DNA from 4 places in the Hafnia alvei genome. Region 4 is predicted to be linked to each of the others. Evidence: predicted binding sites of a transcription regulator. Region 4 holds the regulator's gene; each other region holds the start of a gene.
The links. The regulator ArgR, encoded in region 4, controls arginine synthesis, uptake and breakdown. The targets are predictions, from matches to a motif close to ANTGAATAAAAATACANT.

Region 1: the regulator ArgR is predicted to act here: its motif matches at 1,439-1,456, upstream of argA (amino-acid N-acetyltransferase).
Region 2: the regulator ArgR is predicted to act here: its motif matches at 1,640-1,657, upstream of argF (ornithine carbamoyltransferase).
Region 3: the regulator ArgR is predicted to act here: its motif matches at 1,043-1,060, upstream of argC (N-acetyl-gamma-glutamyl-phosphate reductase).

What each region holds. Positions count from the first base shown of each region.
Region 1 is NZ_OZ061315.1:3,777,649-3,780,830, reverse strand. Features, by position in the region: gene recD (exodeoxyribonuclease V subunit alpha) at 1-44, shown strand, start outside; gene argA (amino-acid N-acetyltransferase) at 82-1,410, opposite strand; gene amiC (N-acetylmuramoyl-L-alanine amidase AmiC) at 1,644-2,894, shown strand.
Region 2 is NZ_OZ061315.1:4,266,162-4,269,343, forward strand. Features, by position in the region: gene AB3Y96_RS19850 (valine--tRNA ligase) at 1-212, shown strand, start outside; gene AB3Y96_RS19855 (GNAT family N-acetyltransferase) at 421-924, shown strand; gene rraB (ribonuclease E inhibitor RraB) at 1,085-1,516, opposite strand; gene argF (ornithine carbamoyltransferase) at 1,683-2,699, shown strand; partial or broken gene AB3Y96_RS19870 (carbamate kinase) at 2,760-2,879, opposite strand; gene AB3Y96_RS19875 (YhcH/YjgK/YiaL family protein) at 3,023-3,182, opposite strand, start outside.
Region 3 is NZ_OZ061315.1:114,488-117,669, forward strand. Features, by position in the region: gene argE (acetylornithine deacetylase) at 1-996, opposite strand, end outside; gene argC (N-acetyl-gamma-glutamyl-phosphate reductase) at 1,164-2,174, shown strand; gene argB (acetylglutamate kinase) at 2,207-2,986, shown strand; gene AB3Y96_RS00560 (argininosuccinate synthase) at 3,062-3,182, shown strand, end outside.
Region 4 is NZ_OZ061315.1:564,900-568,081, forward strand. Features, by position in the region: gene mpl (UDP-N-acetylmuramate:L-alanyl-gamma-D-glutamyl-meso-diaminopimelate ligase) at 1-387, shown strand, start outside; gene yhcN (peroxide/acid stress response protein YhcN) at 565-828, opposite strand; gene yhcN (peroxide/acid stress response protein YhcN) at 965-1,228, opposite strand; gene argR (transcriptional regulator ArgR) at 1,644-2,114, opposite strand; gene mdh (malate dehydrogenase) at 2,583-3,182, shown strand, end outside.

The DNA of each region.
Region 1 (3,182 bases), 3.2 Mb from region 4:
TGCGTCGAAGCGGGTTGATGGAACGGATGATGTTGCCCGTCTAGCTGGCTGTCTGCATCCTGCAGACAGCGCGAAGTAGCCTCAAGATAAGTCGGCGAGCAAAATCTTGGAACGGCGCTGGTAGTTGTACAGCTCCTGTTTTTGCATCGGGAGCACGTCAACTTCTGCGGGGGTAAAACCACGCTCTTGGAACCAATGGATGCTGCGCGTGGTGAGCACAAACAGTTTTTCCAGCCCCATTTGTCTGGCTTGTGCTGCCACGCGTTTGAGCAGGGCTTCGCCGCGAGAAGAGCTGCGATAGTCTGGATGTACCGCCACGCAGGCCATTTCGCCAATGCGTTCCTCAGGGAATGGATAGAGCGCCGCACAGGCAATGGTTAGGTTATCTCGCTCAATAATAGTGAATTGATCGATTTCCCGTTCGAGCTGTTCACGCGAACGGCGAACCAAAATACCTTGCTGCTCTAGCGGGCGAATGAGCTCCAAAATACCGCCGATATCATTGATGTTGGCGCGACGTATTTGTTCGGCACTTTCCATCACGATCTGCGTGCCGATGCCGTCGCGGGAGAACAGCTCTTGCACCAAAGCGCCATCGTCCTGATAGCTAATCAGATGGCTGCGCCCCACGCCACTCCGGCAGGCTTTTACGGCTCCACGTAAAAAGCGCACGGTGCCAGAGTTGTAATCGCCAGAGGCTTCCAGTGTTTCAATGCGCGTCTGCGCTTCGTTGGGTAGCAGCTCAGAAACGATCGAGCCATCGTCGTTTGTGACACCTTGCGAAGAGCAAAAACCAATCAGCTTTTCGGCTTTCAGCTTAATCGCTAACTGAGTGGCGACCTCTTCGGAGGTCAGGTTAAAACTTTCACCGGTAACGGAAACGGCAACTGGGCCCATCAACACAATGGCGCCGCTGTCGAGCTGACGGTGAATGGCCTCTTCATCGATACGGCGAATGCGCCCGCTGTGGCAATAATCCACTCCGTCGTCGACGCCGAGTGGTTGCGCGATAATAAAGTTCCCGCTCACCACGTTGATATGGGCACCCTGCAGCGGCGTGTTATTTAAGCTCATGGATAGGCGCGCTGTAATATCTAGTTGCAACTGACCCGCAGCCTGTTTCACCAATTCAAGGGTTCTGGAATCTGTGACGCGCGTATGCTTATGGTAGACAGGCTCATAGTGGTGTTCATTCAGATTGCTATCAATCTGTGGGCGTGCACCGTAGACGACAACCAGTCGGATGCCAAGGCTGTGCAGTAACCCAATATCATTGACGATATTGGCAAAGTTTTCATGCTCAATGGCCTCTCCGCCAAGCATCACAACGAATGTCTTGCCACGGTGAGTATTGATGTAGGGTACTGAGTGACGAAAACCCTGAACCAGTTCGGTGCTACGCTCCTTCATGAGACCCTCTGAATTTTTATTCGCTAAAACTGTATTTTTATTCTTTATTGCGAATAAAGGCAAGTGTGAATTTTATGTAAATTCAAGTCATATCTGCTACGAATAGGGATATCTGTAAAACTCCTTTAAGCATTTTCTAATGACAGCCCCGCCGCGATTCGATAAAGTTTTGCCCTAAAATTTGTGCTGAGGCGCTGTTCTCCGCTGTATTTGGCTTTTTATTTTGGGATTGCATGACAAATTCGAACCATAATCTGACCCGTCGTCGTTTGTTGCAGGGTGCCGCTGCTACTTGGTTTTTAAGTGTAAGCCGAGTGGGTTTTGCTGCGTCTTCACAGGTGATTGCCGTAAGGGTATGGCCGGCGTCGACCTATACTCGAGTGACGCTGGAATCGAAAATTCCCCTGAAATATAAGCAGTTTGCGTTAACGAACCCGAATCGAATCGTCGTTGATATCGAGGGTGTTCACCTTAACAGCGTGCTTAAAGGGATCAGTAGTCAGGTTCAGTCGGGCGATCCCTATTTAAAGACTGCGCGGGTTGGGCAGTTTGATAAAAATACCGTGCGTCTGGTTTTAGAACTCAAACAGGAAATCAGCCCGAAGCTGTTTACCCTAGCGCCGTTTGCCGAATTTAAAAACCGTTTGGTGGTCGATCTTTATCCGGCGCAAGGTACGAGCGCGGCGGAAAACGATCCGCTGCTGGCTTTGCTGGAAGATTACAATAAAGGCGATTTAGGAAAGAGTTTACCGCCGGAAGGGCCGCAAAAAGGTAAAGCCGGGCGCGATAGACCGATTGTTATCATGCTTGATCCTGGGCACGGTGGTGAAGATCCGGGAGCAATTGGTAAAAATAAGACGCGTGAAAAAGATATCGTGTTGCAAATTGCCCGTCGTCTAAGCGCATTGATTAAAAAACAGCCCAATATGCGCGTGTATATGACGCGTAATGAAGATGTCTTTATTCCATTGAAGGTCAGGGTGGCGAAGGCGCGCAAACAGCGCGCTGACCTGTTTATTTCGATTCATGCCGATGCCTTTACCAGCCGCTCGGTCCGTGGTTCTTCAGTATTTGCACTATCGACCAAGGGCGCAACCAGCGCGGCAGCACGATTCTTGGCTCAAACCCAGAATGAATCCGATGAAATCGGTGGAGTTAGCCGCAGTGGCGATCAATACCTCGACCACACGATTTTTGACTTAATGCAGACCGCGACGGTGAACGATAGCCTGAAGTTCGGCAAAGAAGTGCTGAAAAACATGGGCAGCGTGAACAAATTGCATAAAAACAGCGTGGAGCAGGCCGGATTTGCGGTGCTGAAAGCGCCTGATATCCCATCTATTCTGGTTGAAACCGCATTTATCAGTAACGTTGAAGAAGAGCGTAAACTGCGTACCAGCGCTTTCCAGCAGCAGGTTGCTCAATCTATTCTGGCCGGAATTAAAGCTTACTTTGCGAATGGTGGGGAGTTGGCGAGGCGGTAAGGAATGGGCGTTCATGTACTTGCTGTGTAGTATTCCGTCTGCCTTTCGTTTATCGCGTCGTGGTGTAAGGTTCCGCCCGCCTATCAATACCGAATTACCCTGTGCCATCATAAATGAAGGTGTACGGGCAGAGACCACCAGCGCGTGGTCTCTGCACTCTCGCGCTTTTATCCGAGATGCCATTTCCGCTCCGGTTTGGTATCGCCCATCCAGGGCGCCCCAAACTCCGTCGGTACATCCCTGTACCGGCGGCTCTCTCTACCAAGGCTTAAACAATTTAAAAGATAA
Region 2 (3,182 bases), 3.7 Mb from region 4:
TTATCGACAAAGACGCAGAGCTCGATCGCTTAGCCAAAGAAGTGGCTAAGATCGAAGCTGAAATTGGCCGTATCGAAGCGAAACTGTCTAACGAAGGTTTCGTGGCCCGCGCACCTGAGGCCGTTGTTGCCAAAGAGCGTGAGAAGATGAACGGCTACGCCGATGCCAAAGCGAAGCTCATCGAACAGCAAGCGGTGATTGCAGCGCTGTAACTAGCGCGGTAAGCAAAACACCTATCAGCGGGGAACATTGTTCCCCGCTTTTTTTTACCTCGCACGCAGAACGCTTGCATCCTCACTATCAGCGGTGGTATTAAGGAATTTCGTGCGCCATCACGCGGGGTACAACGCTCCGTGACAACAGCCTAAAATAGCGATGTGCGTCAGAACGTTTACACAACGGAACAACCGGGTAATGACTATGACAACAGAAACGCCTTTACGACTTCAGGTGCGCCAGATGACGGCAAACGACAACGCAGCCATTGCGCAGGTTATTCGTGAAGTTTCAGCTGAGTGCGGCCTCACCGCAGACAAAGGCTATACCGTATCTGACCCAAACCTTGACCATCTATTCGACGTTTATAGCCAGCCACGCTGCGCCTATTGGGTGGTTGAGCTCGATGGGCAAGTGGTTGGCGGCGGCGGCGTTGCTCCGCTTGAAGGCGCAGACGTCAGCCTGTGTGAGCTGCAAAAGATGTATTTTCTGCCGGTATTGCGCGGAAAAGGTTTAGCCAAACAATTGGCTATTCAAGCCATGGATTTTGCTCGTGAGAACGGTTTTAGCCAATGTTATCTAGAAACCACTGCCTCCCTCACCGCGGCCATAGCGCTCTATGAGAAGCTCGGATTTAACCATATTACCGAAGCTCTCGGCAGCACACGTCATGTGGACTGCGAAGTCAGGATGCTGAGAGAGCTGTAAGGTCTAACTATTCTAAATAGCGCTAATCCTAAAAACGCCCGCGAAGTGTGATTAAATCGCCTTTTTGCACATAAAAAAATCCGGTGCCATCGCTGACACCGGATTCACTATTCTCACTATGACGTTAACTATGCGACGTTAAAGATGAGCATCTTAAAATCTAATGGCGAACGCCATTGTCATCCTCATCAACGCCTTCTGCGTCGTCATCTTCGTCGTCGTCACCTTCTTCACCGTTAGGATCTTCGAAGTAGGTGCCCCAGCCGTCGTAGTTCACATTCATTTTTTCAGCGAGGTTTACCAGCTGTTCAACCTGAGTATCGATCACTTCCGCATTCAGGCCAACTTCGCTGATAACATCGCAGCACATTAGCAGCGTACCGTCTTCAACTTCCAGCTCTTCAGCATCGGTGACTTCATAGCCGAGTTTAAAAGCTTCAACCGCCGCTTTTTCTAACAGCTCAAAGTTATCCGCCGAAAGATGATGCTCAATGGTGTATAACGCGTCCGGATCGCTGCCGTCGTCCAGCAGTTCTTCAATGATCAGGCGAGTTTCTTCACGTTGTTCTTCTAATAGCTCAGGATTTGCCATGCCGTTGTCCTCAATCTGTATGCAATCACGCTACTTTCATTCTCCCACAGCCGCGCCCATGCCTCCATAAGAAACGTGAATATTTATCTCTCAGGGGTTGATTTTGAATTTTAATACACATAATGTGAATATTAATTCATTCAGCACAATAAAAACACAACTGAGGATGAGCACTATGAGTCAGCTATATCAGCATCATTTTCTTAGATTACTGGATTTCACGCCTGCAGATATCGCATATCTACTCACTTTAGCCGCCGAGCTTAAACAGGCTAAGAAAGCAGGTAATGAACCACAAACGCTGAAAGGTAAAAATATCGCGCTCATCTTCGAAAAAGACTCCACCCGAACCCGCTGCTCTTTCGAAGTTGCCGCTTACGACCAAGGTGCTAACGTGACCTACTTAGGCTCAAACGGCAGCCAAATCGGCCACAAAGAATCCATCAAAGACAGCGCCCGCGTGCTGGGCAGAATGTACGACGCCATCCAGTATCGCGGCTGGGGGCAGGACGTGGTTGAAACATTGGCGCAGTATGCCGGCGTGCCTATTTGGAATGGATTAACCAATGAATTTCACCCAACCCAAATCTTAGCCGATCTGCTGACCATTCAAGAACATATGCCAAATAAGCCGCTGTCACAGGTGAAGCTGGCATACCTTGGCGATGCGCGTAATAACATGGGCAACTCATTGCTGGAAGGCGCTGCGCTGATGGGGATGGAGCTGCGTCTCGTTGCACCAAAAGCCTGCTGGCCCGAAGCTGAACTGGTGGCTCAATGTCAGACGATCGCCGACAAAACCGGCGCGAAGCTGGTTTTAACCGAAGGTCTGGCGGAAGGCGTGAAAGACGCCGATTTCCTTTACACCGACGTTTGGGTCTCCATGGGCGAACCGAAAGAGGTGTGGAAAGAGCGTATCGCCCAGCTATTGCCTTATCAAATCAACATGAATGTGATCAAGCTGACCGGTAACCCACAGGTAAAATTCCTGCACTGTTTACCGGCTTTCCATGACGATCAAACCGCCTTAGGCAAACAGATGGCAGAGCAATACGGGCTGCATGGCGGAATGGAAGTAACCGATGAAGTGTTTGAATCCGAGCACAGCATCGTGTTTGACGAAGCGGAAAACCGTCTGCACACCATTAAAGCCGTGATGGTGGCAACATTAGGCAAATTGTAATTACTGCACTCATCATCAATAAATCAGCGCGCCCGACATTCACGGCGCGCTGATTTTATTTTATACAACAGCCGCAGTTTCTGGCGTAATACAGGTGCCCTTCTCTCGGCGTAAAATGGCTTCGGCGTCTGCTAACGCACCGATAAAGGCCGTTCCGCCCGTTTGTTCAACAAACTCAAGTTTCACTGTTTAAACATGGGGATGAGCGGATCCGTGGTTTTCTAACCAATATCGACAAATACACGCTGCGGTGACAATTTCAGCAAAACTTAATCATCGCAGTCGCGCAAACTGCGATGAATCAAAGATCTATTTATGCAAAATCACTTAACCAAAATCTTCACGACCGCTTTTTTAACCGGCGCATTCTCACCCACCGCGCACATGGGCTTATGTAATTCGCCGGGATAGAAAACCACGAAATCGCCTGCGTTCATGATAAAACTTTTCTCTTCTAAACCCTGCTGACCCAGAGATAAAAAG
Region 3 (3,182 bases), 450 kb from region 4:
GGTGCAATAGTTCACCACTTCCGCCCGCTCGCCTAATAATCCCTCGATGACCTGCACCAACGGGGCATGGACAGGGCATTCATATCCAGGGATCGGCACATGCATATGTTCAATGGTCAAACGTCCCGGCCATTTTTCACTGACCGGTGCCAGTGCTTGATTGAGTAACTCGTCGATATCGTTAAGCGTCATGCCCGGTAACGGACGGATATCCATATGCAATTCGCAGCAGGCACAGATTCGGTTAGGGGCATCGCCGCCGTGAATATGCCCAAGGTTCATGGTTGGGTATGGGATGGTAAAAGCATCGTGGTGGAAGCGATCTTTTAGCGTGTTGCGCAGCGTCAGCAGATGGCCGATGGAATCATGCATCAGTTCAATTGCGTTTACGCCGCGAGAAGGATCGCTAGAGTGACCGGATTGTCCCGTGATGCGGATTGCTTCTGATAAGTGTCCTTTGTGCGCGCGCACGGGTTTGAGTGAGGTTGGTTCACCAATGATGGCGCAGTCAGGGCGCAGATGGGTTGTTGCGGCGAAATAACGCGCGCCAGCCATAGTGGTTTCTTCATCGGCGGTAGCCAAAATATAAAGCGGCTTGCTGAGCTGGCTCAAATCTACATCGCGCAGCGTATCCAGAATAAAAGCGAAGAAGCCTTTCATATCTGCGGTGCCGAGTCCGTAAAGCTTATTGTCGTGTTCGGTGAGCGTGAAAGGATCGCGCGTCCAGCGCCCATCATCAAACGGCACGGTATCCGTATGGCCTGCCAGCATTAGCCCGCCATTTCCCTCACCATAGCTGGCGAGGAGATTAAATTTGTTACGCGTATGTGGCACGGCCTGCACTTCAACCCGAAAGCCAAGATCGCTAAACCATCCTGCAAGCAAGTTGATTAATGTTTCATTGCTTTGATCGAGCGCGCTGTCCGTTGCACTAATGGATGGAGTGGCGATCAGGGCACGGTACAGCTCAATAAATGGCGGTAATTTCATATTCACTGTTGACAGCCTTTCGTTAGGATAGTATCAATATTCATGCATTATTTATGAATAAAAATACAATAAGCGCTCGCCGAATGAAACCGTAAAAGTTATGATGAGCAGCGCCAAATGTAATTTTTCCGATCAACAATCTTTCATAAAAACTAAGAAGGTGGAATCGATACATGTCTACGTTAAACGGGTTAATTGTAGGAGCCAGCGGTTATACCGGCGCGGAACTCGCCGCTTATCTGCAGCGCCATCCTCATATGAACATAACCGGTTTAACGGTTTCAGCGCAAAGTGCAGATGCGGGAAAGTTGCTTTCTGATTTGCATCCTCAACTGAAAGGCATTGTTGATTTACCGTTGTTGCCGATGAGCGATGTGGCGGTAATGGCAAAAGATGTTGATGTAGTTTTTCTTGCTACGGCGCATGAAGTAAGCCATGACCTAGCGCCTCAGTTTTTACAGATGGGCTGCGTGGTGTTTGATCTTTCCGGCGCATACCGGGTGAATCAGGCTGATTTTTACCAAAATTATTATGGATTTACGCATCAGCATGCCGACTGGCTCGATAAAGCAGTTTATGGATTGGCGGAGTGGCGTGCCGAAGATATTAAACAGGCGCAACTGGTGGCCGTTCCCGGCTGCTATCCCACGGCGTCACAGCTGGCATTAAAGCCGCTGATTGATGCGGGTCTGCTCGATTTAAACCAATGGCCGGTTATCAACGCCGTTAGCGGTGTGAGTGGTGCAGGGCGTAAAGCCAGTATGACGACCAGTTTTTGCGAAGTGAGTTTGCAGCCTTATGGCATTTTTACTCATCGCCATCAGCCTGAAATAGCGACCCATTTGGGAACTCCGGTGATTTTCACCCCGCACTTAGGCAATTTCCCGCGCGGAATTTTGGCCACTATTACCTGCAAGTTAACCGCGGGTGTAACGGCTGAGCAGATCGGCGCTGCTTACCAGCAGGCCTATGCAGAAAAGCCATTGGTTCGCGTCTATGACAAAGGTGTTCCGGCGATTAAAAACGTGGCGGGAACGCCGTTCTGCGATATCGGTTTTGCGCTTCAGGGTGAGCATCTGATTATTGTGTCTGCCGAAGATAATTTACTGAAAGGCGCTGCTGCTCAAGCGGTGCAATGTATGAACATTCGCTTTGGATTTAATGAAACCCAATCATTGCTGTAACGACAAAACGTTAACTTTAAAAAGAGACTGCTATGAACAATCCATTAATCATCAAGTTAGGTGGCGTACTGCTAGATAGTGAAGAGGCGATGCAACGTTTGTTTCAGGCTTTAGTTGCTTACCGCCAAAGCCATCAGCGACCACTGGTGATTGTTCATGGCGGTGGCTGTTTGGTGGATGATCTCATGAAACAGCTCAATTTGCCGGTGGTGAAGAAAAACGGACTGCGTGTAACGCCAGCCGACCAGATTGGCATTATTACCGGTGCGCTCGCTGGCACAGCAAACAAAACGCTGTTGGCCTGCGCCAAGAAACACAAAATTGCTGCGGTGGGTTTGTCATTGGGCGATGGCGATATGGTTGAAGTGAGCCAACTGTCAGAAGAACTCGGCCATGTGGGCAAAGCGAAAGCGGGTTCACCGGCGCTGGTCACGACGCTGTTAGCAACGGGCTACTTACCGATTATTAGCTCGGTTGGGATCACCGCAGAAGGCGAATTGATGAATGTGAATGCCGATCAGGCCGCCACCGCATTGGCGGCAACCTTAGGCGCGGATTTGATTTTGCTGTCAGACGTTAGCGGTATTCTGGATGGCAAAGGGCAACGTATAGAAGAAATGACGGCTGCCAAAGCAGAGCAGCTGATCGTGCAAGGCATTATTACCGATGGAATGATTGTAAAAGTAAACGCTGCGCTTGATGCCGCTCGGTCTCTGGGAAGGCCGGTTGATATTGCAAGCTGGCGCCATGCCGAAAAACTTCCGGCATTGTTTAATGGCGTGCCGGTAGGCACCAGAATTCTCGCGAATTAATTACCCGTCAATTTAGGGTAATAACGACCTAATTTAATTAAAAAATTTTAAGTTATTGAGATAAAGGAAAAGACTATGGCAACGCAAGGCATCAGCAAAATCGTTCTGGCTTACTCTGGCGGCTTGGATACGTCGGCAATCATTCCTTGGCTGAAAGAAAATTACGGCGACTGTGAAGTTATCGCATTCGTGGCAG
Region 4 (3,182 bases):
CATCATCCTACGGCTATTTTGGCAACGCTGGCGGCTTTACGCAGCAAAGTTGGTGGAACCGCTCGCATTCTTGCTGTGCTAGAGCCTCGCTCTAATACCATGAAAATGGGCGTATCTAAGAATGATCTAGCCCCTGCGCTTGGCCGAGCAGATGAAGTTTTCTTATTCCAGCCACATCACATTCCGTGGTTGGTCACTGAAGTGGCAGAGGCCTGTGTTCAACCGGCCCACTGGAGCGCAGATGTTGATGTTCTGGTGGATATGATCGCTAAAACGGCCCAACCGGGCGATTATATTTTGGTGATGAGCAACGGTGGCTTTGAAGGGATCCACAGCAAGCTGTTGAAAGCGCTTGAGCATAAGCAAGAGATTACTGAGCAGCAGTAAGTTGCTGGATTAATGAATCAGCCGTGGCTTAGTCCACGGCTTTTTTATACCTGACATTTGATAAAAAAAGCCTCCGCAAGCGGAGGCAATGGGGTTCGTCGGGTTAGACGAGAGTGTTAGCTGGCTGAATCGGGTTAGACACAGGAAGCGCCAGCCTTATGATGAAACGTTTTACAATTAACGGTAAATCTCAGCGGTGGCGTGGTAGTTGCCATCCAAATGAGCTTCAACGATATGGAATGCGGTAGCGCCTTTGGCATCAGCTTTATCGGACAGCTGTGCTTTGATATCTGAAGGCGAACCATCGATACCGCTGATGGTTATGGTACCAATGGATTTCATTGATGATGCTTGCTGTGCGCTGATGGACTGTGCAGCAAAAGCGCCGAAAGAAACCATAGAGAGAAGACTTAAAGCAGCAACGGTAGTTTTGATTTTCATGATTATTTTCCTATTTTTCATTCTGCCGCAGTACTTCGATCTTAGATTCAATGACGATATTCTTTCGGTCACTGCGGTTTAACTTTAGCGATTCATTCACGGAGTTTGTGCTCCGTTGAGCAGGTGAATCTGTATTTTATTTATAGATTTCAGCAGTTGCGTGGAATGAGCCTTCGTTACGGGCTTCTACTACGCGGTATGCTGTTGCGCCTTGTGCATCGGCTTTAGCAGACAGAGCTGCTCTGATATCAGAAGGGGCTGCGCTTACGCCGCTAACGCTAATGGTGCCAACTGGCTGCATTTTTGATGCCTGTGCATTGTCAACCAACTGAGCTGCGAACGCGCCGAAAGAAAGAGAAGAGAGAACGGCTAGAGTTGCAATAGTAGTTTTAATTTTCATGATGTATCCCTCAGATATTGTTTTATTTAGTTTTGAACTGTGATTTAAATCACGAAAACAAGTGTACACCTAGTAACTCGAAAAATTAATAGCGAGCTAATGGTTTGTTAGGTTTGTTTGTTTGGTATTGTTTTGATGAATAGATCGAAATGGAATAAAAACAGCGCAAAAAATACACTTTTAAGACTAAATTTTAATTAAATCAATAAAGTAACATCATGTTGCAAAATGTGCGGTCTATAGTGTTTGTGACCGACAGAAGTAAGGATGTAGGGTTGATTGACCGTTAATGCTATTTGAAGTAGCGAATCATGCTGTGTGAGTTGTGTAATTAAGCGGAAAAGAGTACGGCGAATTTAAGATGAGAGCAGAGAAAAAATCATAGGCCTGATGGATATCAGGCCCGAGAACAGGATTACAGCTCTTGATCAAATAGCGACAAAATAGCGTCGTGCAGTTGCTCAACAGAGAACCCTTTCGCTGGCGTGGTGAAAATCGTGTCGTCACCTGCAATAGTTCCCAGAATCCCTTCTGACTTACCTAATGAGTCCAATAGGCGTGCAATCAATTGTGCTGCGCCTGGACTGGTATGGATCACCACAACGGATTCGTTGTAATCAACGTCTAGAACCAGATTCTTCAATGGGCTGCTAGTGGTTGGGACGCCAAGTTCTGCTGGCAGACAATACACCATCTCCATTTTGGCATTTCGTGTGCGGACGGCACCAAATTTGGTCAGCATACGAGATACTTTGGATTGGTTGATATTCTCAAAGCCTTCATCTTGCAGAGCCTGCACGATCTCACCCTGAGAACTGAATTTCTCTTCTTTGAGCAGCGCCTTGAATGCCTTGATCAAGTCTTCTTGTTTTGTTGGAGTTCGCATTCTTCACCGTAGGAATAGAAATAGAGAACATTATTATGCGTAATAATGAATTTTTATGCAATTTAAGTGCGAGAAACGTTAAGTCGGTCACTATAGCGTTCAAACCGGCAAGGGGATGATTTTACCACCTTGCCCATAAAATGAATATGTTAGCGGGGACTTTGGCTATGTCATCGGTATTCGTAAATGGAATGTTATTAAAATGATGTTGTTGTGATGTAAAATAAGGGTGTAATGTAATGGCCGGGTAATGAGCTGTGATAAGCGCGCAACGAATTCCTACTCTGTGGCCCTATATCTTTCATGCATAAGCTATTTTTTATTATAAACCTTGCAGTAGGACATGGAATTAGTGCTTCATATCCCAATCTTTGTGTTAACAGATTGTTTTTTAAGACATGATGGACTAAGGTGCGCGGTAATGCATTCACGGCACTCTTAAATTAAAGATAAATCAAGGAGTATAGAATGAAAGTTGCAGTTCTCGGCGCAGCCGGCGGTATTGGTCAGGCTTTAGCCCTTCTTCTCAAAACTCAGCTTCCTTCCGGTTCAGAACTCTCCCTTTATGACATTGCGCCGGTCACCCCAGGTGTCGCCGTCGATCTCAGCCACATCCCAACAGCCGTTAAAATCAAAGGTTTTAGCGGTGAAGATGCGCGTCCAGCTTTGGAAGGTGCGGATATCGTATTGATTTCTGCGGGTGTTGCTCGTAAACCTGGAATGGATCGCTCCGACCTGTTTAATGTGAACGCCGGTATCGTACGTAATCTGATTGAGCAGGTTGCTAGCACCTGTCCTAAAGCTTGTGTAGGTATTATTACTAACCCAGTGAACACCACTGTAGCTATCGCGGCAGAAGTGTTGAAGAAAGCTGGTGTTTATAACAAAGATAAACTGTTCGGTATTTCTACGCTGGACGTTATCCGTTCAAATACTTTTGTTGGTGAATTGAAAGGTAAAAACCCGGCAGAAGTTGAAGTGCCTGTTATTGGTGGCCACTCTGGCGTAACTATTTTGCCACTGCTGTCTCAGATCCCAGGTGTGAGCTTCACCGAGCAGGAAGTTGCC